Regions from separate parts of the Aeromonas intestinalis genome, predicted to be linked through region 1. Evidence: predicted binding sites of a transcription regulator. Region 1 holds the regulator's gene; the other holds the start of a gene.
What was found. Region 1 encodes LexA, which represses DNA repair genes until DNA is damaged. Its sites were predicted from a motif close to ANCTGTNTNNNNANACAGNT; they were not measured.
Positions count from the first base shown of each region.

Region 2: the regulator LexA is predicted to act here: its motif matches at 8,417-8,436, upstream of ACW5W7_RS17970 (DUF4250 domain-containing protein).

Region 1 covers NZ_JBSTYK010000024.1:27,539-43,517, reverse strand. Annotated here, with positions in the region: gene ACW5W7_RS20650 (gamma carbonic anhydrase family protein) at 1-191, shown strand, start outside; gene polA (DNA polymerase I) at 268-3,030, opposite strand; gene elbB (isoprenoid biosynthesis glyoxalase ElbB) at 3,433-4,083, shown strand; gene ACW5W7_RS20635 (cell division protein ZapB) at 4,170-4,379, opposite strand; gene ACW5W7_RS20630 (hypothetical protein) at 4,628-5,908, opposite strand; gene cysE (serine O-acetyltransferase) at 5,915-6,694, opposite strand; gene fieF (cation efflux pump FieF) at 6,703-7,614, opposite strand; gene ACW5W7_RS20615 (response regulator) at 7,701-8,393, shown strand; gene ACW5W7_RS20610 (ATP-binding protein) at 8,390-9,745, shown strand; gene trmL (tRNA (uridine(34)/cytosine(34)/5-carboxymethylaminomethyluridine(34)-2'-O)-methyltransferase TrmL) at 9,815-10,279, shown strand; gene dinF (MATE family efflux transporter DinF) at 10,341-11,711, opposite strand; gene ACW5W7_RS20595 (SCO family protein) at 11,734-12,360, opposite strand; gene ACW5W7_RS20590 (hypothetical protein) at 12,588-12,878, opposite strand; gene lexA (transcriptional repressor LexA) at 13,267-13,890, opposite strand; gene plsB (glycerol-3-phosphate 1-O-acyltransferase PlsB) at 14,104-15,979, shown strand, end outside.
Region 2 covers NZ_JBSTYK010000016.1:34,053-50,031, forward strand. Annotated here, with positions in the region: gene ACW5W7_RS17950 (response regulator) at 35-2,833, opposite strand; gene trxC (thioredoxin TrxC) at 2,988-3,428, shown strand; gene ACW5W7_RS17960 (SLC13 family permease) at 3,583-4,968, shown strand; gene ACW5W7_RS17965 (glycogen/starch/alpha-glucan phosphorylase) at 5,163-7,637, opposite strand; gene ACW5W7_RS17970 (DUF4250 domain-containing protein) at 8,032-8,229, opposite strand; gene ACW5W7_RS17975 (cell division inhibitor) at 8,460-8,915, shown strand; gene ACW5W7_RS17980 (fumarate hydratase) at 9,168-10,691, opposite strand; gene pabB (aminodeoxychorismate synthase component I) at 10,894-12,279, shown strand; gene ACW5W7_RS17990 (CoA pyrophosphatase) at 12,400-12,966, shown strand; gene ACW5W7_RS17995 (HAAAP family serine/threonine permease) at 13,181-14,476, shown strand; gene sstT (serine/threonine transporter SstT) at 15,230-15,979, opposite strand, start outside.

The DNA of each region.
Region 1 (15,979 bases):
TCGAAGATGATGTCATGATAGGGGCCGGCAGTCTGGTGCCGCCGGGCAAGCGCCTGGAATCCGGCTTCCTCTATATGGGCAACCCGGTCAAGCAGGCCCGCCCCCTCAAGCCTATCGAACTGGCCTTTCTGAAAACCTCGGCCGACAACTATGTGCTGCTCAAGGACGAGTATCTGCAAGAAGCAGAATGAGGAAGGGAAAGCTGAAAACAAGAAGCCCGGCAAGTGCCGGGCTTCTTCTATATACATTGCCGTCGTGAGCAGAGGATCAGTGGGCCTGATCCCAGTTGTCACCCACCCCGGCTTCCACCACCAGGGGCACATGCAGGTCAGCAGCGGCGGACATCTTCTCCTTGATGATGGCGACGTACTCCTCCAGCTTCTCCTCGCGGATCTCGAACACCAGTTCATCGTGCACCTGCATCAGCATATGGATGGAGCCATCGGTGATGCCCTGGATCCAGCCATCCACACCGATCATGGCACGCTTGATGATGTCGGCGGCCGTGCCCTGCATGGGGGCGTTGATCGCCGCCCGCTCGGCGCCCTTGCGCAGACCGGCGTTGCGGGACTTGATGTCCGGCAGGTAGAGGCGACGACCAAACAGGGTCTCGACGTAGCCCTGTGCTTCCGCTTGCTGGCGGGTGCGCTCCATGTAGTCGAGCACGCCCGGGTAGCGCTCGAAGTAGAGATCCATGTATTTCTGCGCCTCGGCACGGCCGATCCCCAGCTGCTTGGCGAGGCCGAAGGCGCTCATGCCATAGATGAGACCGAAGTTGATCGCCTTGGCGCTGCGGCGCATATCGGTGGTGACCGCATCCAGTGCGACGCCAAATACCTCGGCGGCGGTCGCCTTGTGGATGTCCTTGCCCTCGGCGAAGGCGGTCAGCAGCCCCTTGTCACCGGAGAGGTGAGCCATGATGCGCAGCTCGATCTGGGAGTAATCCGCCGCCACCAGCTTGTAGCCAGCACTCGGGATGAAGGCCTGCCGAATGCGCCGCCCTTGCTCGTTGCGCACCGGGATGTTCTGCAGGTTGGGATCGGTGGACGAGAGTCGGCCGGTTGCCGCCACCGCCTGGTGATAGGAGGTATGCACCCGCCCGGTCTGGGGCTTGATCATCAGCGGCAGCTTGTCGGTATAGGTGGATTTGAGCTTGGCGAGGCCGCGGTGCTCCATCAGCAGTTGCGGCAGCTCATAAGTCTCCGCCAGCTCGGCCAGCACCTCTTCCGCCGTGGAAGGGGCGCCCTTGGGGGTCTTCTTGATGATGGGGAGCCCCAGCTTGACGAACAGGATCTCGCCGAGTTGCTTGGGGGAAGAGAGGTTGAACTCCTGCCCCGCCAGTTCGTGAGCCTGGCGCTCCAGTTCCCCCAGTCGCACCTCTATCTCCTGGCTCTGCTGGTGCAGCAGCTTGGGATCTATGGTGGTCCCCATCAGCTCCATTCTCGCCAACACGGGCAGCAGGGGCAGTTCGATCTCGGTGAATACCTTGGCAAGTTCCGGCAGTTTGCTCAGGTTGCCCCACAGGGTCTGATGCAGACGCAGGGTGATGTCGGCATCTTCCGCCGCGTAGGGAGCCGCCTGCTCCAGTTCAATCTGGTTGAAGGTAAGCTGCTTGGCCCCCTTGCCGGCGATCTCCTCGAAGGAGATGGTCTCCACGCCGAGGTACTTGCTGGCCAGGGAATCCATGTCGTGACGGCTGGCGGTGGAGTTCAGCACATAGGACTCGAGCATGGTATCAAACGCGATACCCTGCAGATCGATACCGTGATTCTTCAGCACGTTGCGATCGTACTTGAGGTTCTGGCCAACCTTTAGCAGCGAAGGGTCTTCCAGCAGCGGCTTGAGCTTGCCGAGCACCAGCGCTTCACTCAGCTGAGCCGGCGCGCCCAGGTAATCGTGGCCGAACGGCACATAGGCCGCCTTGCCCGGTTCGATGGCGAACGACACGCCAACCACCCGCGCCTCCATGTAATCCAGACTGGTGGTCTCGGTGTCGAAGGCAAACAGCGGGGCGACCTTGAGGCGCGCCAGCCAATCATCGAACTCGGCTTCGTCCAGAATGCAGCGATAGTCGGTCTCGATGGTAGCAGCTGGGGCAGCCTCTTCATCCACCGCGTCCTGGCCAGCACTCGCACTGGCCCCCTCATCACCGGACTCCAGCTCCTTGATCAGGTTGCGCAGCTCGTATTCGCGGTAGACCGCCAGCAGGGACTCCTTGTCGATGGGGCCCAGTTGCAGTTGCTCCAGTTGCTGCTCCAGCTCGACGTCGGTCTTGATGGTCGCCAGCAGATAGGAGAGGCGCACCTGCTCCTCCTGCTCGCGGAACTTGTCCGCAAACGCCTTGGAACCGCGAAAGCCCAGTGCCGCCACCTTGTCCAGATTGGCGGCGATCTCGTCGATGCTGCCTATCCCCTGCAGCAGGGCCAGGGCCGTCTTCTCCCCTACCCCCGTCATGCCGGGAATGTTGTCCACCTTGTCTCCCATCAGGGCCAGGTAATCGATGATAAGCTCGGGCGGCACGCCGAACTTCTCGATCACCCCTTCCCGATCCGTGGTCACGTCCTTCATGGTGTCGATCAGGGTGACATGGTCGGAGACCAGCTGCGCCATGTCCTTGTCCCCCGTGCTGATGAGCACCGGCAGCTTCTTCTCGGTGGCCTGACGAGCCAGGGTACCGATCACGTCGTCCGCTTCGACCCCTTCCACCATCAGGAAGGGGAAGCCCATGGCCTTGATCATCTGGTGGATGGGGGCGACCTGGCTGCGCAGATCGTCCGGCATGCTGGCACGGGTCGCCTTGTACTCGGGGTAGATGTCGTCGCGGAAGGTCTTGCCCTTGGCGTCGAACACCACGGCCACGTGGCTATCGGGATATTGCTTGCGCAGGCTGCGCATCATGTTCGCCATCACCCGGACGGCGCCGCTTGGCAGCCCGGTCGATGTGCGCAGATCGGCCTGCTGGGAGGCGAAGAAGGCGCGATAGAGGTAAGAAGAGCCGTCGACCAGGATGAGGGGATTGCTAGAGGCCATGAAAATAGTCCTGCCAAGAATAAACAGTCGCTAGGATGCCACAGGGCCCGCGGCACACCAAGGGGCGTACAAGCATGCTTTCGGGTCGGGCGCGAGCACTTTTTCTGTGGATAACTCTGTGTTCAAAATTGCAGGGTTGCCGTTCCCACAGTGATAAAGCTGTGAAAAACAAAACAAAAACATAATAAAAACAATGAAATGCAATCACGCACCGAGAGCATCATTTCGTTAAGATGATCTCGATCAATGTGGAAAAAATTTCAAGGGGGTCAGTACGGCAGGATCCAAAACGAAACAATCCTAGCACAGCGGGATGACTTGACCAGCGAGAGGCAAGGGATAACCATACAAAAAACCAACAATCTACCCTGGCTCACATTTTCATCAATAAAGGAGTTCACCATGAAAAAAGTGGCAGTGATCTTGAGTGGCTGCGGCGTCTTCGACGGGAGCGAGATCCATGAGGCCGTCATCAGCCTGCTGGCGCTGGCCCGCCAGGGGGCCCAGGTCCAGTGCTTCGCGCCGAACATCCCCCAGTTGCATGTCATCAACCACCTGACCGGCGAGGTGAGCGAAGGGGAGAGCCGCAACGTGCTGATCGAGGCGGCCCGCATCTGCCGTGGGCAGATCAAGGACGTGGCCGAGCTGGATGCGGCGGACTATGACGCCCTGCTGGTACCGGGTGGCTTCGGCGCCGCCAAGAATCTGTGCGATCTCGCCATCCAGGGGGCGGACTGCCGGATCCAGCCGGACGTGCTCAAGGCCTGCCAGAGCTTCGCCAGGGCCCGCAAACCCGCAGCCTACATCTGCATAGCGCCGGCCATGATCCCGCTCATCTACGGTGCCGGCGCCCTGGCTACCATAGGCAATGACGCGGGCACCGCCGATGCCATCGAGGCCATGGGCGGCAAGCATCTCGCCTGCCCGGTCAGCGAGTTCGTGGTGGACGAGACCCACAGGGTAATCTCGACCCCCGCCTACATGCTGGCCCAGAACATAGTGGAGGCCGCCGATGGCATCGAGAAGACGGTCAAGCGGCTGCTGACCCTGTAACCGCTCACCCTGCGACAGTCTGTCATAAAACAAAAAGGCCGCTCATGAAGCGGCCTTTTTCGTGTTTGTCAGCAGAAACTGCCAGATTAGATGGCTTCGCCCATCTGATCCATCTTGCCCAGCAGGGCGCGCAGACGCTCTTGCCATGCAACGTGCTCGTTGCGCAGCTGATGGTTCTCGTCTTGCAGCTTGCTATTCTGCTCTTTCAGCTCGTCCAGCTCCATCTTCAGCAGGGAGATGTTGTCGACGGCGGATTGGACTTTGGATTCGAGTTGCTCAAGGACTTCTAGTGACATATGTGCATACCTGTTTGTTCAATTGCGATGCCCCGACGCGGGCGATTCAAGCGCGTGAGATGAGCATACCCCGATGCGCTCGACACAAACAAGACGGCGCGCCGGAAAATGCGCCCTCCATCCCCGTATTGCCTAAATATGCGTCTGTTTTTCTCGCAGGCAGCATGAACAGCGGGTCAGGATAAGGGAAGCAGCACAACAACGCGGTGAAACACGGGATCGGGCAGCGTCTCATCTCACCGCAATCCTCACCCATTCAGGGCGATGAAGCCCCCCATCAACAGGCAGGCGACCCCGTACATCAACAGGCCGTAGAGCAGGTTCCAGCGTAGCAGCAGACCGGCACTCAGGTTGTAGCGCGATGCCAGAGCCAGGTTGGATCCGGACAACGGGCTGGTGCCGGTGGCGAGCCCCCAGCCGAGCAGGAAGCACATGCCGAGCAGGCTGGGATCCGGCGAGAGGGGCCACAGCAGGGGCGCCACCCCGGAGATGCTGATGAGGGGGTGAACGCCGACGATGGCCACCAGGAAGATCAGCAGCAGGGTCAGGCTCGCCTCCAGCCAGCCGAAGTGATTGAACAGCGGCAGGCCGTGGCCACCCCCGAGATCCAGCACCGAGAGCGCGCTGTTGATCCCCGCCGCCAAGAGGCCCGCCCCGAGGAACAGCACCAGCTGGCCGCCGATGGCGGGGAAGCGCTCCACCACCTGGCGCTTGAGGGCGGCCCCGCGCCCGGCGCTTGGCATGAACAGCAGCGCCAGCAGGGGTGCCACCAGGGCGATCACCGCGAGTATGCTGAGGCTCGGCCAGAACTGGTGCACCAGCAACACCAGCAGCGCCAGGGTCACCGGCAGCCCGAGCGTCTGCAGCCGCAGCGGGTAACCGGCAAAGTCCGCCACCCCGAGTCGCTCCACCTGCCAGGCGGTCAGTCCCATGGCCAGCAGGGCAGCCAGGATACCGAATGGCAATATGCTGGCCAGTTTCAAACCGGGGGCATAGGTGAGCGCCACCGCCATGGCGACGAAGAAGGGGGACCAGAAGGCGGCGGCGCAGAAGATCCGGCTCAGCACCATCACCTGGCGCCGCTCCAGGGTACCGTTTTTCTCCAGCCGATCGCCGATGATGAAGAGCACCGAGAGGTTGATGACGGCACCGAGCAGATTGAGGCTCGCCATGGTGCTCCACAGCCCCTTTCGCCCGGACCAGGAGGTGGTGCCGGTCAGCAGGCCCGAGGTGGCGAGGTTGAGGGTGCTGACGGCGGCGAACATGGTGAGCATGTTGATGTTGGGAAGCAGCCAGTCCCCGGGACTGAGACTGGCCCCGCGCCACCAGGAGAACAGCAGCAGCAGGAGCGCCGCCCCATACAGGGCCAGGGCCTGACGCCGCGCGGCGCCCACCAGCCAGGGCCAGGTGAGCAGAGAGGCGGCCCAGGCGGCGATGGCGGCCGGCCAGGGGGAGAATCCCAGATAGAGGTGCAGCAGGTTGAGCAGCCACATCCCCAGGATCAGAAAACCTGACCAGCGCTTGACCATGCGTCCCTAGATGTTCTGATTCATGTCGAAGGAGGGTTTGTCACACTCCGGTCGGCCTACTATCTTGGCGGGGACGCCGGCGACCGTGGTATGAGGTGGCACGGGATTGATCACCACGCTGCCGGCTCCGATCTTGGCACCCACTCCCACCTCGATGTTGCCGAGCACCTTGGCCCCCGCCCCTATCATGACCCCTTCCCGGATCTTGGGGTGGCGATCGCCGCCCTCCTTGCCGGTTCCCCCCAGGGTCACGCTCTGCAGGATGGAGACGTCGTCCTCGATCACCGCCGTTTCGCCCACGACGATGCCGGTGGCGTGGTCAAACATGATCCCCTTGCCGATCCGTGCGGCCGGGTGTACGTCGACTCCGAACACCACGGAGATCTGGTTCTGCAAATACAGCGCGAGGGAGCGCCGCCCCTGGCGCCACAGCCAGTTGGCGACCCGGTAACCCTGCAGGGCGTGAAAGCCCTTGAGGTAGAGCAGCGGGGTGGAGAAGAGATCGACGGCGGGGTCGCGGTCCTGCACGGCGCAGATGTCCGCGGCCACCATGGCCAGCAGCTCGGGCTCGCTGCGCAGGGCCAGTTCGATCACCTCCCGCAGGGCGATGGCCGGCATGGTGGTGCTGTCGAGCTTGTTCGCCAGCTGGAAGCTGAGCGCCGAGCGCAGATCCCCGTGGTTGAGGATGGTGGAGTGGAAGAAGCTGGCCAGCATGGGCTCCTGAGTCGCCATGCACTGCGCTTCTTGCTGAATTTTTTGCCACGTTTGGGCAACCAGATCGTCCATGTTACAGCCTACTGTTGTTCAGGGTGAGAGCCTTTTTGTTCTTTTGTCAGCACCGAGATGGGGTCCATGTGAATGATCACATCCATCCGCTCAAATGACTGGCGCACGGCCAGCTCAGCCTCGTCGGCTATCTGATGAGCCTTGACCAGCGGCAGCTGATCATCCAGTTCCAGATGCAGTTGCGCGAAACGGGTCGGCCCGGATTGACGGGTACGCAGATCATGCACGCCATGTACCCCCTCAACGGCACAGCAGAGAGCCATTATTCTCGCTTGTTCCGCCTCTGGCAACTGACGATCGAGCAGGGCCTGCACCGATTCGTAGCCGATCTGGACTGCGCCCCACACCAGGAACAGGCCGATCAGGATGGCAAACAGGCCATCGGCCCAGAACCAGCCCTGCCCCGCCAGCACCAGGGCCAGCAAGACGCCGGCGTTGAGCAGCAGATCGGAGCGGTAATGCAGCATGTCGGCCTTGATGGCCACGCTGTTGGTGCGTGCCACCACCCAGCGCTGGAAGCTCACCAGCAGCAGGGTCAGCAGGATGGAGCCGCCGCTGACCCAGAGACCGGCCTCCAGCCGCTGCACCGGCACCTGATTGAGCAGTGAAGAGATGCCATGCATCATGAGCAGCAGGGCGGAGCCCGAGATGAAGGCCGACTGGATGAGGCCCGCCAGGGACTCCGCCTTGCCGTGGCCGAAGCGGTGCTCGTCATCCGCCGGCACCAGGGCATAGCGAATGGCGAACAGGTTGATGAGGGAGGCACTGACGTCCATGAAGGAGTCGGTGAGGGACGCCAGCAGGCTGGACGAGTCCGTCATCAGCCAGGCAACCAGCTTGCCGACGATCAGCAGGGTGGCGACGGTGACCGCCGCCATGCTGGCCAGGGTGACCCAGCGAGAATATTGTTGATGGCTCAAAACCGGCTTTCCTCTGGCGTGTAAAACCCTATTATACCCTGACACGAACGCCTGTTTGACGTTCAAAATCAACGGAGTGACTCCAGATGAACAAAATACTCCTGGTCGACGACGATCTCGAACTGACCCAGCTGCTGACCGAAATCCTGACCCTGGAAGGGTTCGAGGTGACGGTGGCCGAGGACGGCGAAGAGGGGCTGCAGCGGCTGGCGGAGCAGCGGTTCGATCTGGTGTTGCTGGATGTGATGATGCCGAGGCTCAACGGCTTCGCCATGCTGACCCGACTGCGCAAGCGTTATGAGACCCCGGTGCTGATGCTGACCGCCCGGGGAGACAGCCAGGACAGGGTCAACGGGCTGGAGGCCGGCGCCGACGACTACCTGGCCAAGCCGTTCGACGACCGGGAACTGCTGGCCCGGGTGCGGGCCATCCTGCGCCGCACCCAGAGCCCCCAGCCCCAGCGCGGCGCCCCGGACGAGCTGAGATTCATGGATCTGGTGCTGCAACCCGGCCTGCAGCAGGCCCGCTGCAATGACGAACTGCTGGAGCTCACCGCCACCGAGTTCGGCCTGCTGGAGTGTCTGCTGCGCAGCCCCGGCCAGATCGTCAGCAAGAATCTGCTGTCCGAACAAGTGCTTGGCAAGAAGCTCGAACCCTTCGATCGGGCCATCGACATGCACCTGAGCAACCTGCGCAAGAAGCTGCCGGAGCGGGCCGATGGCCAGCCCCGCTTCAAGACGGTGCGCGGGCGAGGCTACCTCTGGCTGGAGCAGGCATGACCACTCACCGCCCCTTTGGCGGACTCTCCACCCAGATTTTTCTCTGGTTCTGGTTCATGCTGCTGCTGGTTGTCGCTGCGGTAGTCATATTGCCCACCCTGGACCCGCGCAACATCATCCCCCTGCCCGAACACGAAGTGACCCGGATGAACAACAACCTGCGGGCACTGCAGGCGGGGGCGCCCCCCGAGCAGGATTTCGTGCTGATGCAGGCCATCGACGCCGCGGGGCTGCTGCCGGTGGACAACGTCTATCTGCGCGATGCCAGTGGCCAGATGCAGTCAACCGCCCAGCTCAGCAAGTTTGTCATCCGCTTCATGCTGGAATCGGACGACCCGGCCAAGCCCATGCTCGGCAGCGAACACGACAGGGCCATCGCCGGCCCCTTCCTGATGCACCATCACGGCCAGGACTATCACGTCTACTTCGGCCTCAACGTGGAAAACTCCTACCTCTTCTTGTTCATCCAGATCCTGGATCACCCCATCCAGATCCTCGGCATCGCCATGCTGGTCAGCACGCCGCTCTGCCTGCTGCTGGCCTGGCGGCTGACCCGCCCCCTGCTGCAGTTGCAGCAGTCCGTCTCCCAGCTGGCGGAGGGCAAGCTGGAGACCCGGATCCCCAACCTGGGGCGCCAGGACGAGATCGGCCAGCTGGCGGATCATGTCAGTCACATGGTGGATACCCTCAAGCGCATGATCCAGAAGCAGAAACAGCTGCTCTCCGACATCTCCCACGAGCTGCGCAGCCCCCTCACCCGCATCCAGCTCGCTCAGGCGCTGATCCGCCGCAAACAGGGTGACAGCAGCGAGCTGGCCAGGATCGAGGCGGAGATCGCCCGGCTCGACAAGCTGATCGGCGATCTGCTGGATCTCTCCCGGGTGCAGCAACACGTTGAGGCTCCGGTGGAGCTGCCGCTGGCGGATCTGCTGGAGCCCATCCTGGATGACGCCATGTTCGAGGCCAACCAGAACGGCAAGCAGCTAAGGCTGCCGCCCCTGCCGGAGGAGTCCATCCGGATGTGGCCAGAGCTGCTGGGCCGGGCACTGGAGAATCCCCTGCGCAACGCCCTCAAATATGCGCGGGAGTTCATCAAGGTGGACTGGTATCGGGAAGGTCGGGAGTGGGTGATGACCATTCGCGACGATGGTCCCGGGGTGCCGGTGGAGCAGCAGGATCAGCTGTTCCTGCCCTTCTTCCGGGTCGATGACGCCCGCAACGCCAAGACCGGCGGCACCGGGCTCGGGCTCGCCATCGCCGCCGAAGCCATCGCGCGGCACGGCGGCACCATCCGGGCCGGCACCAACCACCCGAACGGCCTGGTCATCACCATCCGCCTGCCCATGGCGTGACAATCCCTTTTCATCACGGCGGGCGCTGGGTATGCTGGCGCCCCTTATCGCCTCCCTCAGGATCCCGTCATGCTCGACATCGTGCTCTACCAGCCGGAAATCCCGCCCAATACCGGCAACATCATCCGTCTCTGTGCCAATACCGGCTACCGGTTGCACCTGATAGAGCCGCTGGGATTCGAGTGGGATGACAAGCGGGTGAAACGGGCGGGGCTCGACTATCACGAATTTGCCGAGGTGAAGCGCTGGCCGAGCTATGAGGCGTTTCTGGCGGCGGTCGCACCGACCCGGGTCTTCGCCTGTACCACCAAGGGGCGCACCGCCCACTCGGCGGTTCGGTTCGCCCTGGGGGACGCCCTGCTGTTCGGCCCCGAGAGCCGCGGCCTGCCCGCGGAGATCATCGAGAGCCTGCCGTTCGAGCAACGCCTGCGCATCCCCATGCTGCCCCAGAGCCGCAGCATGAACCTGGCCAACGCGGTATCCGTGTTCGTCTACGAGAGCTGGCGCCAGTTCGATTATCAGGGCGCGCTCTGAGTCGCTGCCTGCGGGCGCCGTCCCTCAGACCCGGCGCCCGGTCAATCCATCCGTTTGCCGACTAGGCTGATTGCACCGGCCGGACCTGCTCCAGCAAGCGGCCATCGCGCTCCAGCCGCCAGCACAGCCAGCCAAGGGTCAACCCCCGCCCCGTCATCAGCGCCGCCATGGCGGCCCACAAGGCCGCCACACCCCAGTCCTGGCACAGCCACCAGATGGGGAAGAAACCGGCAAACACCGCCACCAGCATGCTGTTTCGCATCTCCCGCGCCCGGGTCGCCCCGATGAAGACCCCGTCCAGCAGATAACACCAGACCGCCAGCAGCGGCATGACCACCAGCCAGGGCAGTTGGCGGTTTGCCTCGGCGATCACCGCCGGAATGTCGGTGATATGGGCGATGAGCTGTCCGCCCCCCAGGGCAAACGCCAGGGTGAAGCCCAGGGCGATCAGCCCGGCCCAACCCAGGTTGAGGGCGATGGCCTCTCGCAGCGCCTGCCGATCCCGCCGCCCGATGGCACGCCCCACCATGGCCTCCACCGCGTAGGCAAAACCATCCAGCCCGTAGGAGATGAGCATCAGGAAGTTGAGCAGCACCGCGTTGGCCGCCACCGCCACGTCCCCGAGCCGCGCCCCCTGCAGGGTCATGAAGGCGAAGCAGAGCTGCAGGCAGAGTGAACGGATGAAGATGTCCCGGTTCAGGCCGAGCAGGCGCCGCAGGGCGGGCCACTGACGCCAGCGTTGCCAGGCCCCGCGCCAGGTCTCTGTCGGCAGGTGGCGCAACCGACGGCTCACCAGCCAGAGCCCCAGCACCAGGGCGCCGTAATCGGCCAGCAGGGAGGCCGCCGCCACCCCTTTCACCTGCCAGCCCAGCCCCAGCACGAAGCCGGCATCCAGCACCATGTTGACCAGGTTGCTGAAGATGAGCAGCAGCATGGGGCTGCGGGCATCCTGCATGCCCAGCAGCCAGCCCATGATGACCAGGTTGCACAGGGCCGCCGGGGCGCTCCAGATCCGGATCGATACATATTCTCCGGCATGGAACTGCACCTCGGGCGAGCCACCACTCAGCGCGATGAGCGCCGGCAAAAAGGGCAGCAACAGCAACAGGAGCGCGGCACCGAGGGCGACCGCCAACCCCAGCGCCCGCGCCAGGGTATCCAGCTGCCCCTCGGCACTGCCTGCCCCCTGAGCCTGGGCAGTCAAGCCCGTGGTGGACATGCGCAGGAAGCCCAGCAGCCAGAACAGCAGGTTGATGAGAGTGGCACCGACCGAGACGCCACCGAGGAACCAGGCCTGGCCGAGGTGACCGATCACCCAGGTGTCCACCAGTCCCAGCAGCGGGGTGGTGACGTTGGAGAACACCATGGGCAGGGCCAGGGCAAAGACGGCGCGATGACGCCCGGGGTCACGAAGCCAGGGCGGGATCAGCATGCACAACCTCCGGCGGCAGGCATCACTCGCCGGCCAGTCGCACGATCCGGGTGAAATCGGACACCATGGTCGCCATCGACACATGGGGCACCTGGCCCTCCTGTGCCTGGGGGCGGAACACGGCCACCAGCTTGCCCGCCGGGCTTATCAGCACGATGGAGGCAGAGTGGTCGATCAGGTAGTCCTTGCTGTCGTGCTCCACGATGGAGTAGACGAGGCCCAGGTTGCGCACGAAGGGGAACAGATGATCGTGCTGCGCCGTCACCGCCTTGAACTCGGGCTGGAAGAAATCGACATACCCCTTGAGGCGGGCGCTGTCGTCCCGCTTGGGATCCGCCGAGACGAAGACCACCTGACTGCGCGGTGCTATCTGCTTCAACTCCGGATAGACGGCGCGCAGATCCGCCAGGGTGGTCGGGCAGATGTCCGGGCAATAGGTGTAGCCGAGAAACAGGAAGGTCCAGTGGCCATGCAGATTGGCCTCGGTGAAGGGTTCCCCATCCTCATCCACCAGGGTGAAGGGATTGATGTCCCGCCCCGCCGGATAGTAATTGGCCTGCTCCGGCTGGAGGGGCCGACTCCAGTAATAAATGACCATGATGCTAACGACCAGCAGCATGAACATCAGGGGATAACGGGGTTTCACCATATAAAATTTGCCTTGCCAGGGAGTTCAGCCAGGGGATCGGACCAAATCGAGGGTCATTGTAACCTGCCAGCCCCTGTCGCTGGCTACCCCAAGGTCTGAATAGGGGGTAGGACCCCATCCCGCTGGCGCGGTCACCAGGCCGTCCATCCCCACGCTTTGCCTCGGGCTTGCCCGAAAAACAGAAGCCCCACACAAGGTGGGGCCTGGAGCAAACGGGTGGTGATCACTCAGGGGCGCCACCGCTGCCGAACCTGGGGACGCCTGATGACGGCATGCAACGGGACGACAGGAGCTGTCCAGGGGGCATCCGGCAAGCCGATGTCGTGATGGCGACGAAACAGGCGCACCAGGCGGACTATCTTGTCCTTGGGGCACCCCAACCAGATGGTCCAGCCACTCCCCTTGTGATACACCCAGAGCGCGTAGAACCACGTCATCCGGCTGCCCTTGATGAAGCGGGTGATGGAAGATGCGGGGGCCGTCTCCGGACCCGGATCCCATGGTGAGCTTGAAGCCATACCTGTCCTCCTTGCGCAACAGGCTACGTCGAGCCGCCCCCTTGCCAGCGGCAAGCTGATGCAGGACCACGTACTGACGCTGTGGGTCGCTTCGAGACATGGACACTGACCACATCCGGGCGACTCTCCCTTCTATCCCGTGCCGCCCCAGCAGCATCGGCGTTGCATCCCTGCGGCCTTATCCCGGCCAGCTCAGGCAATCCTTCGGGGGATGGCGACCCCCTGAACCGCCAGCGCGAGGCGGACATACCCAAGGATATATCTGAAATGCCGACCCGGTGGCGACGGCGTGGTTTGAAGGCAACAAAAATGGCGAAGGTGGCGACAGATGCGGGGGAGACAGAAACGACGCGGCCTCCCGCAGGAGGCCGTCTGATGGCTGCCGAGATTACATCCAGTCGGCGTTGCGGATGACGCCGACCGCCAATCCCTCGATGGTGAGGTGCTGGCTGGCGAGATCCACCGAGATGGGGGAGAGCTCTTCGTTCTCCGGCAGCAGCCACACCTGGCTGCCCTTGCGCTGGAAGCGCTTGACGGTGACATCCTCATCGAGGCGGGCCACCACCACCTGGCCGTTGCGCACGTCCTGGGTCTTGTGCACCGCCAGCAGATCCCCGTCCATGATGCCGATGTTCTTCATGCTCATGCCCTGCACCCGCAGCAGGAAGTCTGCCCGTGGGTGGAACAGGGCGGGATCCACCTGATAGTGGCTCTCGATGTGCTCCTGGGCCAGGATGGGTTCGCCGGCGGCCACCTTGCCGATGAGGGGCAGACCACTCTCTTCCGGCGCCTCTTCCTCTTCGAGCAGCAGGCGGATGCCGCGAGAGGTGCCGGGCATGATCTCGATGACCCCTTTCTTGGCCAGGGCCTTCAAATGTTCCTCGGCCGCATTGGCCGACTTGAAACCAAGCTTCTGGGCAATCTCGGCACGAGTCGGCGGCATGCCGGTCTCGTTCATGTTCGCCTTGATAAGCTCCAGCACTTCAGCCTGGCGGGGAGTAAGGGGTTTCATAACATGGGCACCTGTCTTTTTATACAGCACACTGGCAGTATATACAGTGCTGGGGCCAAGGCAAGGCGTAGCTGATATTTGTCCCGTCTTCGTCGCACTTATTGCGGCAAATGACCCATTCTTGATCCTGTGCGCCACTCATCCTACCTCTCGGCGACAAGCCAGCGGTGATTTGTTATGCTCACGCCGCATTTTTTTGGAGAGCAGACACCCATGTCCATCGGACAGAACATTTCCAGAGCCATTCTGCAATGGCCGGTCAGCGGCTTGGTCAATCACAAGAGCCTGCCGGAAAACCCCATTACGGAACTGGACCTGGACCCGGCCAGACCCATTGTCTATGCCCTGAAAACCAGCTCGATCACCGACCTCTTGACCCTGCAGCAGTGCTGCGAGGATCTCGGTCTTCCCGGTCCCTTCACCCCGCTGGAACTGAACGGTCAGCTGCTGCCGCGCTATGTCTGTCTGGATCGCCCGCCTCCCCTGTTTGGCAAGCGCACCAAACCGCTGCCCTTCTTGCAAGAATTTCACCAGCTGCTGGATCTGCACAAGCAGGATCCGGCGCTGGACATCCAGGTCGTTCCCGTCACCCTGTTCTGGGGCCGCGGTCCGGGCCGGGAAGGGGAAGAGGCCTCCGGCTGGAACATCATCAGCAGCCTGGCACCGAACCGCCTCAAGAAGGCGCTGATTGTGATCCTCAAGGGCCGCGAGAACCTGGTGCGCTTCTCTCCGCCCCTCTCCCTGCGCTACATGGCGGACAAACACGGCACCGACGAGGCCATCGCCCACAAGCTGGCACGTGTGGCGCGTACCCACTTCAGCCGCCAGCAGCTCGCCGCCACCGGCCCCAAGCTGCCGAACCGCAACCTGCTGTTCAAGCAGTTGCTGGACTCCAGCGTGATCCAGCAGGCGATCGAGGAAGAGGCCGAGCGTGAGGGCATCAGCCTGGAAAAGGCGCAGAAACGCGCCCATGGCTACATGGACGAGATCGCCTCCGACTTCTCCTACCGGCTGATCCGCCTCGGCGAGAGCTTCCTCGGCTGGCTCTGGAACAAGCTCTACCGCGGCCTCTCGGTCAACGGCGCCGAACGGGTACGCCAGTTGGCCCAGGAGGGACACGAGATCGTCTACGTCCCCTGCCATCGCAGTCACATGGACTACCTGCTGCTCTCCTACGTCATCTACCACCAGGGCATGGTGCCGCCCCACATCGCGGCGGGCATCAACCTGAATTTCTGGCCGGCGGGCCCCATCTTCCGCCACGGCGGCGCCTTCTTCATCCGCCGCACCTTCAAGGGCAACCCCCTCTACAGCACCGTATTCCGTGAATACCTGAACCTGCTGTTCGCCAAGGGCTACTCGGTGGAGTTCTTCACCGAAGGGGGGCGCTCACGCACCGGTCGCCTGCTGCCCCCCAAGACCGGCATGCTGGCCATGACCCTGCAGGCCATGATGCGCGGGCTGGACAGGCCGGTGACCCTGGTCCCCGTCTATCTGGGCTACGAGCACGTGATGGAGGTGAACACCTATCACAACGAGCTCAAGGGCAGCCGCAAGGAAAAGGAGAGCTTCCTGCAGGTGCTCGGCATCCTGCGCAAGCTGCGCAACTACGGCCGCGGTTTCGTCAACTTCGGCGAACCGCTGACCCTCAACAGCTATCTCGGTGAGCATGTTCCGAACTGGAAGGAGAGCATCGGCAAGGAAGAGCGCCCGGAATGGATGGCCCCCACCGTCAACCAGCTGGCCGAGCTTCTGATGACCCGCATCAACGACGCCGCCGCCGTCAACGGCCTGACCCTGAGCGCCCTGGCCCTGCTGGCCGCCGAACGCCACGCCCTGACCCGGGACGAGCTGCAGGCCCAGATCAACACCTATCTGGACCTGCTCAAGCAGGTGCCCTACAGCCCCCAGAGCACCATGCCGGACGAGGATGCCAAGACCCTGCTGGATCAGGCGATGGAGCTCAACAAGTTCGAGGTGAGCGAGGACAAGCTCGGCCAGATAGTCAGCCTGGATCGCTATCAGGCCATCCTGCTGACCTACTATCGCAACAACATACTGCACCTGTTCGCCCTGCCTTCCCTGGTGG
Region 2 (15,979 bases), on a different contig from region 1:
GGCCAGCTTGAGAACGATGGCTATCCCCCGGATGTCACAGCCGCTCGTCCCGCCCGCCGAACAGGCCCATGGTTGGCTCCTGCTGATCCCCGCTCAGCAGGAAGTGGGAAACCTCCTCCCGGGTCTGGCTGAAGACAAGCTGCAACTGTGCCAGCTCCTCTTCACTCAGATCCCCCTGCAGCCGCAGCCGCCACTCCAGCTCACCGGCCAGCAGTTGCAGACGCGCGGCGGAGATGTTGGCAGAGACCCCCTTGAGGGTATGCAGCAGTCGGCTTGCCACCTCGGGCTGCTGGCGACGCAGGGCGGAGCGGATGTCCCAGAGATCGTCCTTGTGTTCGGAGAGAAAGAGCTTGAACAGGATCTGCAGTGCCTCCCTGTCCTGCTCCAGTCGGCGCAGGGCATCGTCGAGATCCAGCACCCCCATCAGCGCCGGTGGCTTGACCTCGGGGCTGGTCCGGCGCTGAGCGCTGGCACCCTTCACCCACTGCAGCAGGTTGTTGTAGAGATCCAGCTTGCTGACCGGTTTGGTCACATAGCCGTTCATGCCGACCCCGAGACAACGCTCCCTGTCCCCCGGCATGGCGCTGGCGGTGAGGGCGATGATGGGCACGTCGTGCTTGTCCACCATCTTGCGGATCTGGCGGGTGGCATCTAGCCCGTCCAGCACCGGCATCTGCAGGTCCATCAGGATCACATCGAAAGGTTGCTCCGCCACCTGCTCCACCGCCTCGCGTCCGTTGCCCACCACGGTGACCACGGCCTCGATGCGGCGCAGATACTCCACGATGAGCTGCTGGTTGACCCGGTTGTCTTCGGCCAGCAGCACCCGGGTGCCCTGCAGCAGCTCCCGGAAATGCTGCTGATCCCCCTGGACCTCGGCCTGACGTACATTGCGATCGTGGGAGCTGCCGTTGAGCATCTCGTCCACCTTGGCCAGCAGGGCGTTTTCGGTCATGGGTTTGGCCAGGAAGTGGCTCAGCCCCATGCTCTCCATGCGCCCGTGCAGCCCTTCCCGGGCCCAGGCGCTGGTCATCAGCACCGGCAGACGCTGCCACTGGCTGTGCTGATGCATCTCGAGGGCGAGATCCAGACCATCTTCCTGACCCATGCGCCAGTCGAGGATGGCGAGGCGGATGTTCTGTCCCTCTTCCCGCAGCACCTGACGGGCGCGGGAGACGCTGTTGACCGTCATCACGCAGGCGCCGGCCCGGCCCAGGATGTCCTTGGCCAGCTCCAGTACCAACTCGTTGTCGTCCATCATCAGGATGAGGGGCTGGTGCTCGAAGAAGACCCGCCGCCCGGATACCCCGTATACCGCCTGGGACATGGGGATCTCGAACTCGAAGGTGGAACCCACCCCGGGCTTGCTCTGCACCGAAATCTCTCCCCCCATCAGCCCGACCAGCCGCTGGGAAATGTTGAGACCGAGCCCGGAGCCGCCATATTTGCGGGTGTTGCCCGCCTCCAGCTGGGTAAAGGGCTGGAACAGCTGGGTCTGCTTGTCCGGCGCGATGCCGATGCCGGTGTCCCGCACGCTGAAGCAGACCCGCATGGGGTGCTGGTTGACCAGGGTGATGGAGAGCTCCACCTCCCCCCGTTCGGTGAACTTGATGGCGTTGTTGACCAGATTGACCAGCACCTGACCCAGGCGCAGGGGATCCCCGCGCAGGAAGTCCGGCACCGCCGGGGACTTGTTGATGATGACCTCGATCTGCTTGCGCTCCGCCAGATCCGCGAACATGGCCGCCAGGGAGTCAAGCTGCTCGCTCAAGTCAAAATCGATCTCCTCCAGGGTCAGCTTGCCGGACTCCACCTTGGTGAGATCCAGGATGTCATTGATGAGCAGCAGCAGGGTATCGGACGAGGATTTGATCTTGCTGAGGTAGTCCCGCTGCTGCTGGCTGAGATCCGTCTGCAGCGCCAGGGCGCTGAATCCGATGATGGCGTTCATGGGGGTGCGGATCTCATGGCTCATGTTGGCCAGAAAATCGCTCTTGGCCTGAGCCAGCAAGCCGGTGTGACGGGACAGCTCGCTCAGCTTCTGGTTGCGTCGCCACAGGGTCACCGCCACCAGGGAGAAGCAGAGCAGGGCCCCGCCCAGCACCATCAGATAGAAGCGGCTCTTGAGGGAGGAGGCGAGATCCAGCTTGTCCTGTTTCCAGACCGGCAAGGAGGCCAGCCCCCGCATCTCGATGATCTGGTTGCGCAGGCGGTGATACTCCATCACCTGCTGATTGAAATCCTGGCTGAGCTGATTGATGGCCGTCACCTTGCCATTGTCGGCATAGTCGTCGCCGATGCGCTGCTGCAGCTGTTGCAGGTGGCGCAGATCGTGGGTATCCCAACTGCGTCTGAGGTAGTGGCTGATCCTGGCCAGATCGGTGAGATCCCGGTGCAGCCGAGTCTCGCTCGGGAGCTGCGTCAGCACGGCATCGAGCTGGCTCTGGAAACGTGGCTCCAGATACTCGATGGTCATCTCCATGGTGTAGAGCCTGGCGAGATCCAGCAGATAACCGTCGATGTCCTTTTGCAGTGCCTGGGACTTGGGATCGTCGGCGAGATCCGGGTCTTCGCGTATCTGGGTCACAAATTTGTCGAGCACGTTGGAGAGCAGGCTGAGCCGCTGCTGCACGCTGCCATCGCTGGCCTTCTCGCGCCCCAGCAGATAGACGGTGTCGGTATTGATGCGGTTGAGGACCAGCTCGGCGGCCATGCTCAACTCGGAGGCACGCTGCTGCTGGCTGAGCAGTTGCCAGCAATAGGCCGAAAACCCCAGCAAAGATGCGATGATAAGGCTCAGGACAACACGATTGACGCGTGCAACACTCTTCATCCCGTCTCGATTCTCATGTCATGGTCAACTATCCGGTGACGAGGTGTCACGGCCGGACCGCCAACTGTGAAAAATAACTGGCTGCTATGTTACCGTTAGTCGGCGCGATCAATGCAACAAAGTTGTTGCAAGGCAATGAAATAAGGACGCAATTATGTCATCTATCACTACCTATTGTAGCCAGTGCTTTACCCGCAATCGCCTGCCCAGCGAGAAAGTGGACCTGACCGCGAAGTGCGGTCGCTGCCGGGAGCCCCTGTTTGGTCTCGCCCCGGTCACGGGACGCAGCGATCAGTTCGATACCCTGATCGCCTCCGACCTGCCGGTCGTGGTGGACTTCTGGGCCAGCTGGTGCGGCCCCTGCCTGCAGTTTGCCCCGGTGTTTCAGGAGATGGCGCGAGAGCTCGCACCGCGCATCCGTTTCGTCAAACTCGATACCGAGCAAGAGAGTACCATCGCCAGTCGCTACGGCATTCGCAGCATTCCCACCTTGATGGTGTTCCAACGCGGGCAGATCCTGGCCCAACGCAGCGGCTCGCTGCCAAAGAGCCTGTTCAAGGAGTGGCTGCTCTCCTCCCTTCCCCAGGACAAATGAAAACACAATGTTTAATTTTTGTTTTCATGGTGTTTAATTTCTTTTTAACTCTGTGAGACGCCACATGCTTTGCTCACTTACCCCTGTTTCAAACAGGGGATCAAATGTAACCTCGGCAACACAACAACAACCATAAATTAACCGAGAACACATCATGCATACCTCTGCCGTACCCTCTGCACCCCCACGCTGGCTCGACGTCAAGGCCGGGATCGTCATCGCTGACGTCCTCTTGCTCTGTGCCATGCTCGCCTGGCTCCCCTTTGATCCCATGGTCAACAAGGGGCTCGCCATCCTCATCTTCATCGCCATCCTCTGGTTGACCGAGGCGGTGAACATCACCATCACCGCCATCTCGATCCCGGTGCTGGCCACCCTGCTCGGGGTGTTTGACATGAGCAAGTCGCTCACCGACTTTGCCAACCCCGTGCTCTTCCTCTTCTTTGGCGGCTTCGCACTGGCGGCGGCCCTCTCCAAGCAGGGGCTGGATACCCAGATCGCCGCCAAGGTGATGCAACTGGCCAAGGGGCACCTCGGTTGGGCGGCCATCGTGCTGTTCACCATCACGGCTGCCCTCTCCATGTGGATCAGCAACACCGCCACCGCCGCCATGATGCTGCCGCTCGCCCTCGGCATGCTCAAGGGGCTCGACGTCCACAAGGAGCGCCGTACCCTGGTCTTCGTCCTGCTGGGCGTCGCCTACAGCGCCAGCATCGGCGGCATCGGCACCCTGGTGGGCAGCCCCCCCAACGCCATCGCCGCCGCCCAGATGGGCCTTGGCTTCACCGACTGGCTGAAATTCGGCATTCCCGTGGTGCTCATCTTCATGCCGGTGGGCATCGGCCTGCTCTACCTGGTCACCCGTCCCGACCTCTCCCATCAGGTCAGCACCGAGAAAGTCACCATCGAGTGGACCGGTCAGCGCAAGACGACCCTGGCCATCTTCCTGACCACTGTGCTGCTGTGGATTGGCTCCCAACCCATCGCCTCGGCGCTGGGGGGCATTCCCCAGTTCGATACCCTGATCGCCATGGGGGCCATCCTCGCCATCGCCGTCAGCCGGGTGGCCAACTGGGATGACATCAACCAGAACACCGACTGGGGCGTGCTGCTGCTGTTCGGGGGCGGTCTGACCCTGAGTTCCATCCTGAAGCAGACCGGTGCCAACGCCTTCCTGGCGGAGCACCTCTCCAGCAGCCTGTCCACCATGCCGATCTTCGTGATCCTGCTCTGCCTCGCGGCCTTCGTGGTGTTCCTGACCGAGCTGGTCTCCAACACCGCCACCGCCGCTCTGCTGGTGCCGCTGTTTGCCGGGGTGGCCGAAGCGCTGGGGGTCTCCCCCATCGTCGTCTCCGTGCTCATCGCGGTCGGCGCCTCCTGCGCCTTCATGCTGCCGGTGGCCACGCCGCCCAACGCCATCGTCTTCGCCAGCGGTCATATCCAGCAGCGCGAGATGATGCGGGCCGGCCTGGTGCTGAACCTGGTGTTCACCGTCATCCTGACCCTGCTGGCCTATTGCTTCGGCGATATCCTGCACTGAGAAGGCGTCTCTCCTTCCCCTCGACAAGGCCCCTGACGGGGCCTTTCTTGTATCCACCGATCCCGCTGCCTTCCCACCATGTCGCACATCATGTCATCCACCATGTGCGCCTCTGGCAGTGAACTCACCCTGTAAAATCCATTCTTCATGAAATAAAAAACCCCCGCAATGCGGGGGTTTGGGAGTCAATGCACTTAGCCGACGTTGCAGGCTTTCAGATTCCAGATCCGGTCCACGTAATCCTGGATGGAGCGGTCGGAGTTGAACTTGCCCATGGTGGCCGAGTTGATGATGGCCTTCTTCGCCCAGAGCGCCGGATCCCGATACCAGGTATCGATGAGCTTGTGGGCATCCGAGTAGGAGGCGAAGTCCGCCAGGGTCAGGTAAGGATCCCCCCCTTCCAGCAAGGAGCGCTTGATGGAGGAGAGCTCGCCCGGACGACCCGGCGTGAAGTAGTCGGTGTCGAACCAGTCCAGCACGGCCTTGAGCTCGGAGTTGGCATAGTAGAAGTCATAGGGGTTGTAGCCCCGGCTCTTCAACGCCTTCACCTCGTCCACGTTCAGCCCGAAGATGGCGCAGTTCTCGGCACCCGCTTCCTCGGCGATCTCGATGTTGGCCCCGTCCAGGGTGCCGATGGTGATGGCGCCGTTCAGTGCCATCTTCATGTTGCCGGTCCCCGAGGCTTCGTAGCCGGCGGTGGAGATCTGCTCGGACACGTCCGCTGCCGGGATCATCTTCTCGGCCAGGCTTACCCGGTAGTTCGGCATGAACACCACTTTCAGCTTGCCCTGGATGCGGGCGTCGTTGTTGACCCGCTCAGCCAGCTTGTTGATGGCATAGATGATGTCCTTGGCCAGCTTGTAGCCAGGGGCCGCCTTGGAGCCGAAAATGAACACCCGCGGGTGCATGTCGTAGTCCGGGTTCGCCAGCAGACGGCGATAGAGCGCCATGATGTGGATGAGGTTCAGCTGTTGACGCTTGTACTCGTGCAGACGCTTGATCTGCACGTCGAAGATCGCCTCCGCGCTCACCTCGATGCCGGTCTCGTCCTTGATCACCTTGACCAGCTTCTCCTTGTTGTGGCGCTTGATGGTCATGAACTGCTGCTGGAATGCCTTGTCGTCGGCAAACTGGGTAACGGTGCGCAGCTTGTCCAGTTGCAGCGGCCACTCCTTGCCCACCACCTCGTTGTAGAGTGCGGCGAGTTCGGGGTTGCAGGCCAGCAGCCAGCGGCGCGGGGTCACGCCGTTGGTGACGTTGCACATCTTCTCTGGCCACAGCGCGGCGAACTCGGGGAAGAGATCCTCCTTCACCAGCTTGGAGTGGATTTCGGCCACACCGTTGACCTTGGAAGAGCCGATGACACACAGGTTGCCCATGCGTACCTTGCGCACCGTCCCCTCTTCGATGATGGAGAGCTTGGCCTTGATGGCATCGTCGCCCGGCCACTTGGGTTCCACCAGCTTGTTCAGGAACTGGGCGTTGATCTCGTAGATGATCTCGAGGTGACGAGGCAGTACCTTCTCGAACAGGCTGACGCTCCACTTCTCCAGCGCTTCCGGCAGCAGGGTGTGGTTGGTGTAGGAGAAGACCCCGTAGCTGATGGCCCAGGCGGCCTCCCAGCTCAGTCCTTCCTCATCCACCAGCACGCGCATCAGCTCGGGAATGGCCACGGTCGGGTGGGTATCGTTGAGCTGAATGGCGATCTGGGCGGCGAAGTTGCTGAAGTCGCTGCCATGAGCACGCTTGTAACGGCGCATGATGTCCTTGATGGAACAGGCGCAGAAGAAATATTGCTGGATCAGACGCAGCTCTTTGCCGGCATCCGTCTCATCGTTCGGGTAGAGCACCTTGGAGATGGTCTCGGCTTGGGCCTTCTCCGCCTGGGAGTCCACATAGCCACCGGCGTTGAACACGTCCCAGTCAAAGAATTCGGAGGCACGGGACTCCCACAGCCGCAGGATGTTGACGGTGTGACCGCCAAAGCCGACGACCGGGATATCCCAGGGCACCCCTTTGATCTTGCGACCGGCATGCCACACCTTCTTCAGGCCGCCGTTGTCGCCAAATACGGTCTCCACGTAGCCATAGAGCGGGATCTCCTGCACCGATTCGGGACGGCAGATCTCCCAGGGGTTGCCGTATTCGCGCCAGGAGTCCGGACGCTCGATCTGGCGGCCATCCTGGAATTCCTGACGGAACAAGCCGTGCTCGTAGTGAATGCCGTAGCCCACGGCCGGGTAGTTCAGGGTGGCAAGGGAGTCGATGAAGCAAGCGGCCAGACGGCCAAGGCCGCCGTTGCCAAGGGCCATGTCAGGCTCTTGCTCGCACAGATCGGTCAGTTCCAGACCGAGCTCCCCCAAGGCCTCTTCGCAGGTCTTGTAAAGGGAGAGGTTGTGCAGGTTGTTGGAAGTCAGGCGCCCCATCAGGAATTCAGCAGAGAGATAGTGAATCGCACGAGTATCTTTCTTGAAGTGAGTCTGCTGAGTACGGGTCAGGCGCTCGTATACCTGTTCGTTGACGGCGGCGGCCGTCGCTTTCCACCACGCTTCCGGCGAGGCTTTCTGTTCGCTTGTCCCCAAGGTAGAACGCAGGTGACGCACGATGCTCGCTTTAAGCTGATCTTTATCCAGTTGGAGATCCTGGTCTGTCTTCTTCTTGGTAGCCATACACCATTTTCCTTCGTTACAAATAAAAATGTTATCCCATCTCGGGACCGGCACTGTTGTTATATCTGAATATGTTCCGGCATGAGCATACTAGCCAAAACCGCTGAATGAAACGTTAACGCGAGTCACACTTTAACGTATGGAAATGACAGTTCAAGCCTGAAAACCCTTTCCGAATCAAGATTAGATGAAATATTAATATTCAAATAAATCATGTGGTTATATAAAAACGAAACGAGCGTGTTCATGAATAGGCTTTCAATACTTGAAAGCGTTTGAAAATACATGAAAATAACGACATTCCTGAATGGATGTGAAAGCGATTTCAATCTTCACAGGATCATTTCCACAATAAAAGAAAGGTGCCCCAGTTGGAGCACCTTTTCTCGTCATATTACCCATGAGCCTTGAACTGGTTGCTCATGGGGTCGTAGTGATAGCCGATCTGCTGCAAACGCGCGGCCAGCTGATCTTCCGTCATGTCGTAGTAGGCCAACAGCTCCTCCAGACCATCGCACTCCAGCCGCAGCTTTTCGTTGATGATCCCGAGCAGAATATTGGCGTCCAGTCGTTGCAAGGTGCTGACATCCATCCCGATCCCTCCTTGTCATACATACTGTATAACCATGACCCCCTGCCCCCGCTTTGTCCATAGCGCAAAAAACACCCAACTTAGGTTGAGTGTAAATTTCATTTAAATTCAATTAGATAACAAAACATCCTGTTAGTGGGCTCACATTTTTGACCGAAAACGACTTGTCACTGGCGCTCGTTACAACTACTGTATACACATACAGCATGGTTATTCATACAGGAAAACATATGAGCCACCCTATCCCATCCTCCCCTGCCGGTCTGATGGCCCCCTGGCCCACTCGCCACCAGGCCAAGGTAGAGCAGGCCGCACAGCCCGAGACGCCGCTGCTGAGCGAGCTGGGACGGCTCAGTCAGGATAATGGCGGCTGGATCCTGCTCATCGCCCCCCCTGGCCTGCCAGTGGCCGAGCAGTGGCAGGCGCAGGGGATCGATCCCGCCCGGGTGTTGGTGGTGCACGGTGCCAAGATCAAGAACTGGCAGCGCATGCTGGAGCAGAGCCTCGGCAACGGCCACTGCGCCGCCGTGCTGACCTGGCTACCCGAACAGGTCGCCCTGGATCGCGCCAAGTTGAAGAGACTGGGGCAAGGTACCGGCGTGCTGACCCGGTTCTTCGAGTCACAACGCCTCCCCCATCACCCGAACCTTGGTTACGGTGGTCAGGATATCTATCTCAATCACTGAGGCAGGCTGATGGGGAAGCGAAGGCCGAGGAAGGCGTGGTGAGTGGATAGCGCGTCCAACCGGGGCAGTCACAAACGGTAGCCATTGGCGGTTATCAGGAGTCAGGGTCTGGAGGCTGGTTCTGGGATGGAAATGACGCTCTTTCACCCATGCAAAAGGCGACCCTGAGGTCGCCTTTTATCATTGCCGTGAGCCCAAAACCCAGCCTTGCATGTTCAGGCATCCCATGGCTGGCATGCCCGTCAACACACCTCAGGAAAGCTTGACGTCCAGCTCGGCAATCTTGGCCGACCAGTAGGCCGGGCCGGTTTCATGGATATTGTTGCCTTGGGAGTCGACGGCGACCGTCACCGGCATGTCTTCCACCTCGAACTCGTAGATGGCTTCCATGCCGAGATCGGCGAAGGCCACCACCCGTGCCTTCTTGATGGCTTTGGCCACCAGGTAGGCAGCGCCCCCCACGGCCATCAGATAGACAGCCTGGTGCTCCTTGATGCTCTGCACCGTCTTGGGACCACGCTCGGACTTGCCTATCATGCCGATGAGACCGGTCTCCCCCAGCATCATGTCGGTGAACTTGTCCATCCGGGTGGAGGTCGTGGGGCCAGCCGGGCCGACCACTTCGTCACGGACCGCATCCACCGGACCGACGTAATAGATGAAGCGATTGGTGAAATCGACCCCTTCCGGCAGGCCTTCACCATTTTTGAGCATGTCGGCGATGCGCTTGTGGGCCGCGTCGCGACCGGTCAGGATCTTGCCGGAGAGCAGCACGGTATCCCCGCTCTTCCAGCTGGCGAGCTCGGCCTTGGTGATGCCGTCCACGTTGACCCGGCGCACGTTGCCGCCGGACTCGCGGGTGATCTGTGGCCAGTCTTCCAGTTTGGGCGGGGTCAGCTCCGCCGGACCCGAGCCATCCAGCTCGAAGTGGACGTGGCGGGTGGCTGCACAGTTGGGGATCATCACCACCGGCTTGGAGGCGGCGTGGGTCGGCGCGGATTTCACCTTCACATCCAGCACAGTGGTGAGGCCACCCAGACCCTGGGCACCGATGCCGAGCTTGTTGACCTTGTCATAGAGATCCACCCGCAGCTTCTCTTCCGTGGTTTGCGGGCCACGGGCGATCAGCTCCTGAATGTCGATGTGCTCCATCAGGGCTTCCTTGGCCAGCACCGCCGCTTTCTCGGCGGTGCCGCCGATACCGATGCCGAGCATGCCGGGGGGACACCAGCCAGCGCCCATGGTCGGCACCGTCTTCAGTACCCATTCGACCACGTCGTCGGACGGGTTGAGCATCACCATCTTGGACTTGTTCTCGGAGCCACCGCCCTTGGCGGCGATGCTCACTTCCACCTTGTCACCCTGCACCATGTCGATGTGCACCACGGCCGGGGCGTTGTCCTTGGTGTTCTTGCGACTGCCGGCCGGATCGGCGAGCACGGAGGCACGCAGCGGGTTGTCCGGATTGGTGTAGGCACGACGGGTGCCTTCATCCACCATCTCCTGCACTGTCATGTCGCTGTCCCACTGCACCTTCATGCCAATCTTGACGAAACAGGTGACGATGCCGGTGTCCTGGCACAGAGGACGGTGGCCTTCGGCGGACATGCGGGAGTTGATCAGGATCTGGGCCAGGGCATCCTTGGCGGCCGGGTTGATCTCGCGGTCATAGGCAGCCTTGGCGGCCTGGACGAAATCGAGGGGGTGGTAGAAGGAGATGTACTGCAGGGCGTCGGCAATAGAATCAATAAAGTCCTGTTTTTTAATGATGCTCATATCATCCTCACTGGTCCTTGTCTCAAGCAATGCGAGCAAGGGCTTCCATTTGAGCCGAGCCTTAGTGGCGGTGCATACACAGCGCGACAGGCAGGGCGTGTTTTTATGACGTGTTTTTCTGTAAATGCCGGCGGTCATGATACGCTTGAGCACCCTTACCGGCTAGGGAGCTGGGTGCAAACTGTTGCCTGTGTAACAAAAAATGAAACCAAGACTGCATATCCACCATTTCGACCCCCAAACATCCCTTCACACCCTGTTTGGCCGCCTGCAGCGGCAACCCTGGACCATCTTGCTGGAATCCGCCGGGCCCCTTGGCGCCGACAATCGCTTCGACATCATCACCGCCGATCCCCTCGCCACCCTAGAAACCCGGGGAACCTGCACGCTCGTGAGCCAAGCCGAGGGCACGGTGCGAAGCGATGAAGACCCCCTCGCCCTGCTCGCCAGCACGCAATTGGCCCTGCTGGGGGAGCTGCAACCCATTCAGAGCGATGCCATCGGCGCCGAGCTGCCTTTTATTGGTGGCGCCCTCGGGCTCTTTGGTTACGATCTGGGGCGGCGTTTCGAGCGCTTGCCAACCCAGGCGCAGGCCGACATCCAGGTGCCGGACATGGCGGTCGGGATCTACGACTGGGCACTGCTGCGAGAGGTCGCGACCGCTCGCTGGCAACTGGTGCATTGGGGTGACGAGGCGGGGCTTGCCCGCCGATTGCAATGGCTGACGGCGCAGTGCGCCTCCCCCATCCAGCCCTTTACCCTGCGAGGTCCCTGGCAGAGCAACATGAGCCGGGCCGAGTATGGCGAGAAGTTTGCCCGCATCCAGGCCTATCTGGCGGCGGGCGACTGCTACCAGATCAATCTCACCCAGCGTTTCAGCGCCCCCTATCAGGGGGATGAGTGGTCCGCCTACCTCGCCCTCAGCGCCGCCAACAAGGCACCATTCTCGGCCTTTGTGCGTCTGCCTGAGAGTGCGATCCTGAGCCTCTCGCCCGAGCGTTTCCTGTTGCTCGATGGTCGCCACATCGAAACCAAACCCATCAAGGGCACCCGCCCTCGCCACCCGGATCCGCTAGTCGATCAGGCCCGCGCCGACGAGCTGGCCAGTGCCGACAAGGACAGATCCGAGAATCTGATGATCGTGGATCTCTTGCGCAACGACATCGGCCGGGTGAGCCGGCCGGGTTCGGTCAGCGTGCCCCATCTGTTTGCGGTGGAATCTTTCCCCGCCGTCCATCACCTGGTCTCCACCATTCACGGGGAGCTCGATGCCTGCTGGCAAGGGGTGGATCTGCTGCGGGCCTGCTTCCCCGGCGGCTCCATCACCGGCGCGCCCAAGATCCGCGCCATGGCGATCATCGAGGAGCTGGAGCCCCAGCGGCGTAACGCCTACTGCGGCAGCATCGGCTACCTGAGCCAGCATGGACGCATGGACACCAGCATCTGCATCCGCACCCTGATCGCCGAAGCGGGGCAGATCCACTGCTGGGCGGGCGGCGGCATCATCGCCGACTCCGAGGTCGACAGCGAATATCAGGAGACCTACGACAAGGTGGCCCGCATTCTGCCGCTGCTGGATGCACACTAAGCCAGCCATTGGACAAATCAACGTCAAGGAGAGAAAGCACGAGATGAGCGACATCCATCGGAAGCGGGCAGTGTGCCCCGTCACTCTTCGCCCCTCACTGCGGGGTCACGGGTTATGGCTTTGAATCGTACCGAGTTGCTGACCCGTTTCCTGCTGCAGCGCCCTGCCCCGGCCCATCGCCTGATGCTGGCAGGGCTCAAGCCGGCTGCCGTGCTGCTTCCTCTGGTGGAGCGTCCCACCGGACTTCACCTGCTGTTGACCCGGCGCAGCACCCAACTGCGCCACCATCCTGGCCAGATAAGCTTCCCCGGCGGCCGCCAGGATCCGGAGGATGAAAACCTCATCCAGACGGCCCTGCGGGAGACTCACGAAGAGCTGGGGATCCCCGCCTCCCAGATCCGGGTCATCGGCAGCCTCACCCCCCTCAATACCATCTCCCTCTACGATGTCTTGCCGGTGCTCGCCCAGGTGGACGCCGACTATCGGCTCACCCTGAGCCCGGATGAAGTGGAGCAGGCCTTCGAGGTCCCCCTGAGCCACTTGCTCAACCCGGCGCACCACATCGCCCTGACCCTGCCCCGGGGTGGCAGGAGCCACACCATTTATTGGATCCCCTGGCAAGATTCTTTCATCTGGGGGGCCACGGCCAGCATGATCCGCCAGCTAGCCCAGCATCTGTCGAGATAACATTCCATTAACGAGCGACGCTGAGAAATTATCCATTTAACACTCAACTAACATTGAGGATGATAAAGAAATTTTGATTTTTTATTCTTTTGATCACATTTCCATAAGAAAGTAGGGGTTCCGGCTCAACAAAGGTGAATTTGATCAACATTTTTGATTAAAAAGAAAGTATTCTTGCGCCGACTCAACAAAACACACATTCGGGGTGAGACACATGTCTAATACTGTCACCGGCGCGCAAGACGCCGCGACCACACAAACGCAAGGAACGCAGCCGCTGCAAGCGCGCAGTTGGAACAAGCAGGACACCACCTGGGTGATCAGTCTGTTTGGGACCGCCGTCGGCGCGGGCATCCTGTTCCTGCCGATCAACGCTGGCATGGGTGGCTTCTGGCCACTGGTGGTCATGGCACTGCTGGTCGGTCCCATGACTTACCTGGCTCACCGCGGGCTGGCCCGCTTCGTGCTGTCTTCCAAGAATCCCGGCGCCGACATCACCCAGGTGGTAGAAGAGCACTTCGGGATTGGCGCAGGCAAATTGATCACCCTGCTCTACTTCTTCGCCATCTACCCCATCGTGCTGATCTACGGCGTGGGCATCACCAACACGGTCGAGAGCTTCATGGTGAACCAGTTGCAGATGACGGCACCGCCGCGCTGGATCCTCTCCATCGTGCTCATCATGGGCATGATGTCGGTCATGCTGGCCGGTGAAAAGCTGATGCTCAAGGTCACCGAGTTCCTGGTGTACCCGCTCATCGCCATCCTGGCGGGCATCTCCCTCTACCTCATCCCGGACTGGACCGGTGCGGCCCTCTCCCAGGTGCCGTCCGCCAAGGACTTCGCCACCACCCTGTGGCTGACCATCCCGGTACTGGTGTTCTCCTTCAACCACAGCCCGGCCATCTCCAGCTTCGCCCTGGCCCAGCGCCGCGACTATGGTGACAACGCCGTTGCCAAGTCCGACGCCATCTTGAAGCGCACCGCCATGATCCTGCTGGGTTTCGTGATGTTCTTCGTCTTCTCCTGCGTGATGAGCCTGACACCGGCCCAGCTGGTAGAAGCCAAGTCCCAGAACATCGCCGTGCTCTCCTACCTGGCCAACCAGCATGCGAGCCCGATCATCTCCTACTTCGGTCCTCTGGTTGCCTTCGTGGCCATCGTCTCCTCCTTCTTCGGTCACTACCTGGGTGCCCGTGAAGGCCTGAAGGGCATGATCGTCCAGAACATGCGCAAGTCCGGCAAGACCCCGAACACCAAGAAGGTCGAGCTGTTCATCATCGCCTTCTTCATCCTGACCCTGTGGGCAGTGGCCGTGATCAACCCCTCCATCCTCGGCATGATCGAATCCCTGGGTGGCCCCATCATCGCGACCATCCTGTTCCTGATGCCGATGTACGCCATCAAGCGCGTACCGGCCATGGCGAAATATCAGGGCCAGATCAGCAACGTCTTCGTGGCGACCATGGGCCTGATTGCCATCTCCGCCATCCTGTACCAGCTGTTCTGATAACCGCGGTCTATTGACCCATCCATGCCCGCCAACCCTGGCGGGCATTTTTTATGGGCGCTTTTTGTGGGCGCAGTGTGGAGGGAAAGACTGACGTAATCGAGGGGCGCTGCATGACACAAGGCCCCCCCTTTCTTCGCTGATTGCCGCCACTGAGCGGGTTCGGTTCACCTTGGGCACGACTTTCGTTCACTGGTGCACGATGCAAGACCTCACCACAGCGTCAGCACAACTGCCTGCCGATGACAGACCATCACGCCAGGCACTCGCCTCTCCTCCCTAGGCGTTCCCCTGCTCATGCCGCAAGCGGCCTCTTGCAACACCAATACCCTCTGCCCCCTTCTCCTTCGGTGATCCTTCCCATCCCCATCCCGTCCTTCGTCCTGCTCATCGGAGATAACAGCGGGCCCATGCACAGCAGCCTGGAGCTGGTGCACAGCGGCTGCGAAGCCTGGCAAGACAAGGTTTGGGATGATGATTGAGGGATTGAGTGATTGAGTGATTGAGTGATTGAGTGATTGAGTGATTGAGTGAGTTTGCAGCAATGGCGAGGGTGAAGGGCCATTTCCCCGATGCCAGCTCAGACCGGCACGGCGCTATGGCCCACCCCCCTTGGGACTGGACGTCCGAGAGGGCATTCTGATCTTGATCACAGGCATAAAAAAACGCCCTCACTGGAGGGCGTTCTCGCAGGCTTGATGCCTTGTTATCAGGCTTTCGTTATCAAGCCTTTGGTTTTCAAAGCTTTGGTTATCAGGCTTCGCGCGACAGGGGCGCGGCGTCCAGCAGGGTCTCATCTTCGGCCATGCAGGCCGCAGCGGTGAACAGCACGTCGGTGGAACTGTTGAGAGCCGTCTCGGCAGAGTCTTGCAGCACGCCGATGATGAAGCCCACGGCAACGACTTGCATGGCGATGTCGTTGCTGATGCCAAACAGGCTGCACGCCAGCGGGATCAGCAGCAAGGAGCCGCCAGCCACACCGGAAGCACCACAGGCACTGATGGTGGCGACCACGGAGAGCAGGATGGCGGTGGCCAGATCCACTTCCATCCCCAGGGTATGTACCGCTGCCATGGAGAGCACGGTAATGGTGATGGCAGCACCGGCCATGTTGATGGTGGCGCCCAGCGGGATGGAGACCGCATAGGTGTCTTCTGGCAGACGCAGCTTCTCGCACAGGGCCATGTTGACCGGGATGTTGGCGGCGGAGCTGCGGGTGAAGAAGGCGGTCACGCCGCTCTCTTTCAGGCAGGTCAGCACCAGCGGATAGGGATTGCGCTTGATCTTCCAGAACACGATGAGCGGGTTGACCACGAAGGCGATGAACAGCATGCAACCGATCAGCACCACCAGCAGCTGGGCGTAACCGAGCAGGGCACCGAAGCCGGTCTCGGCCAGAGTGGAAGCAACCAGACCCAGGATGCCGAGGGGGGCGCAGCGGATCACTGCCTTGACGATGGTGGAGACCCCGTGGGACAAGTCGGTGATCAGCGCCTTGGTGCT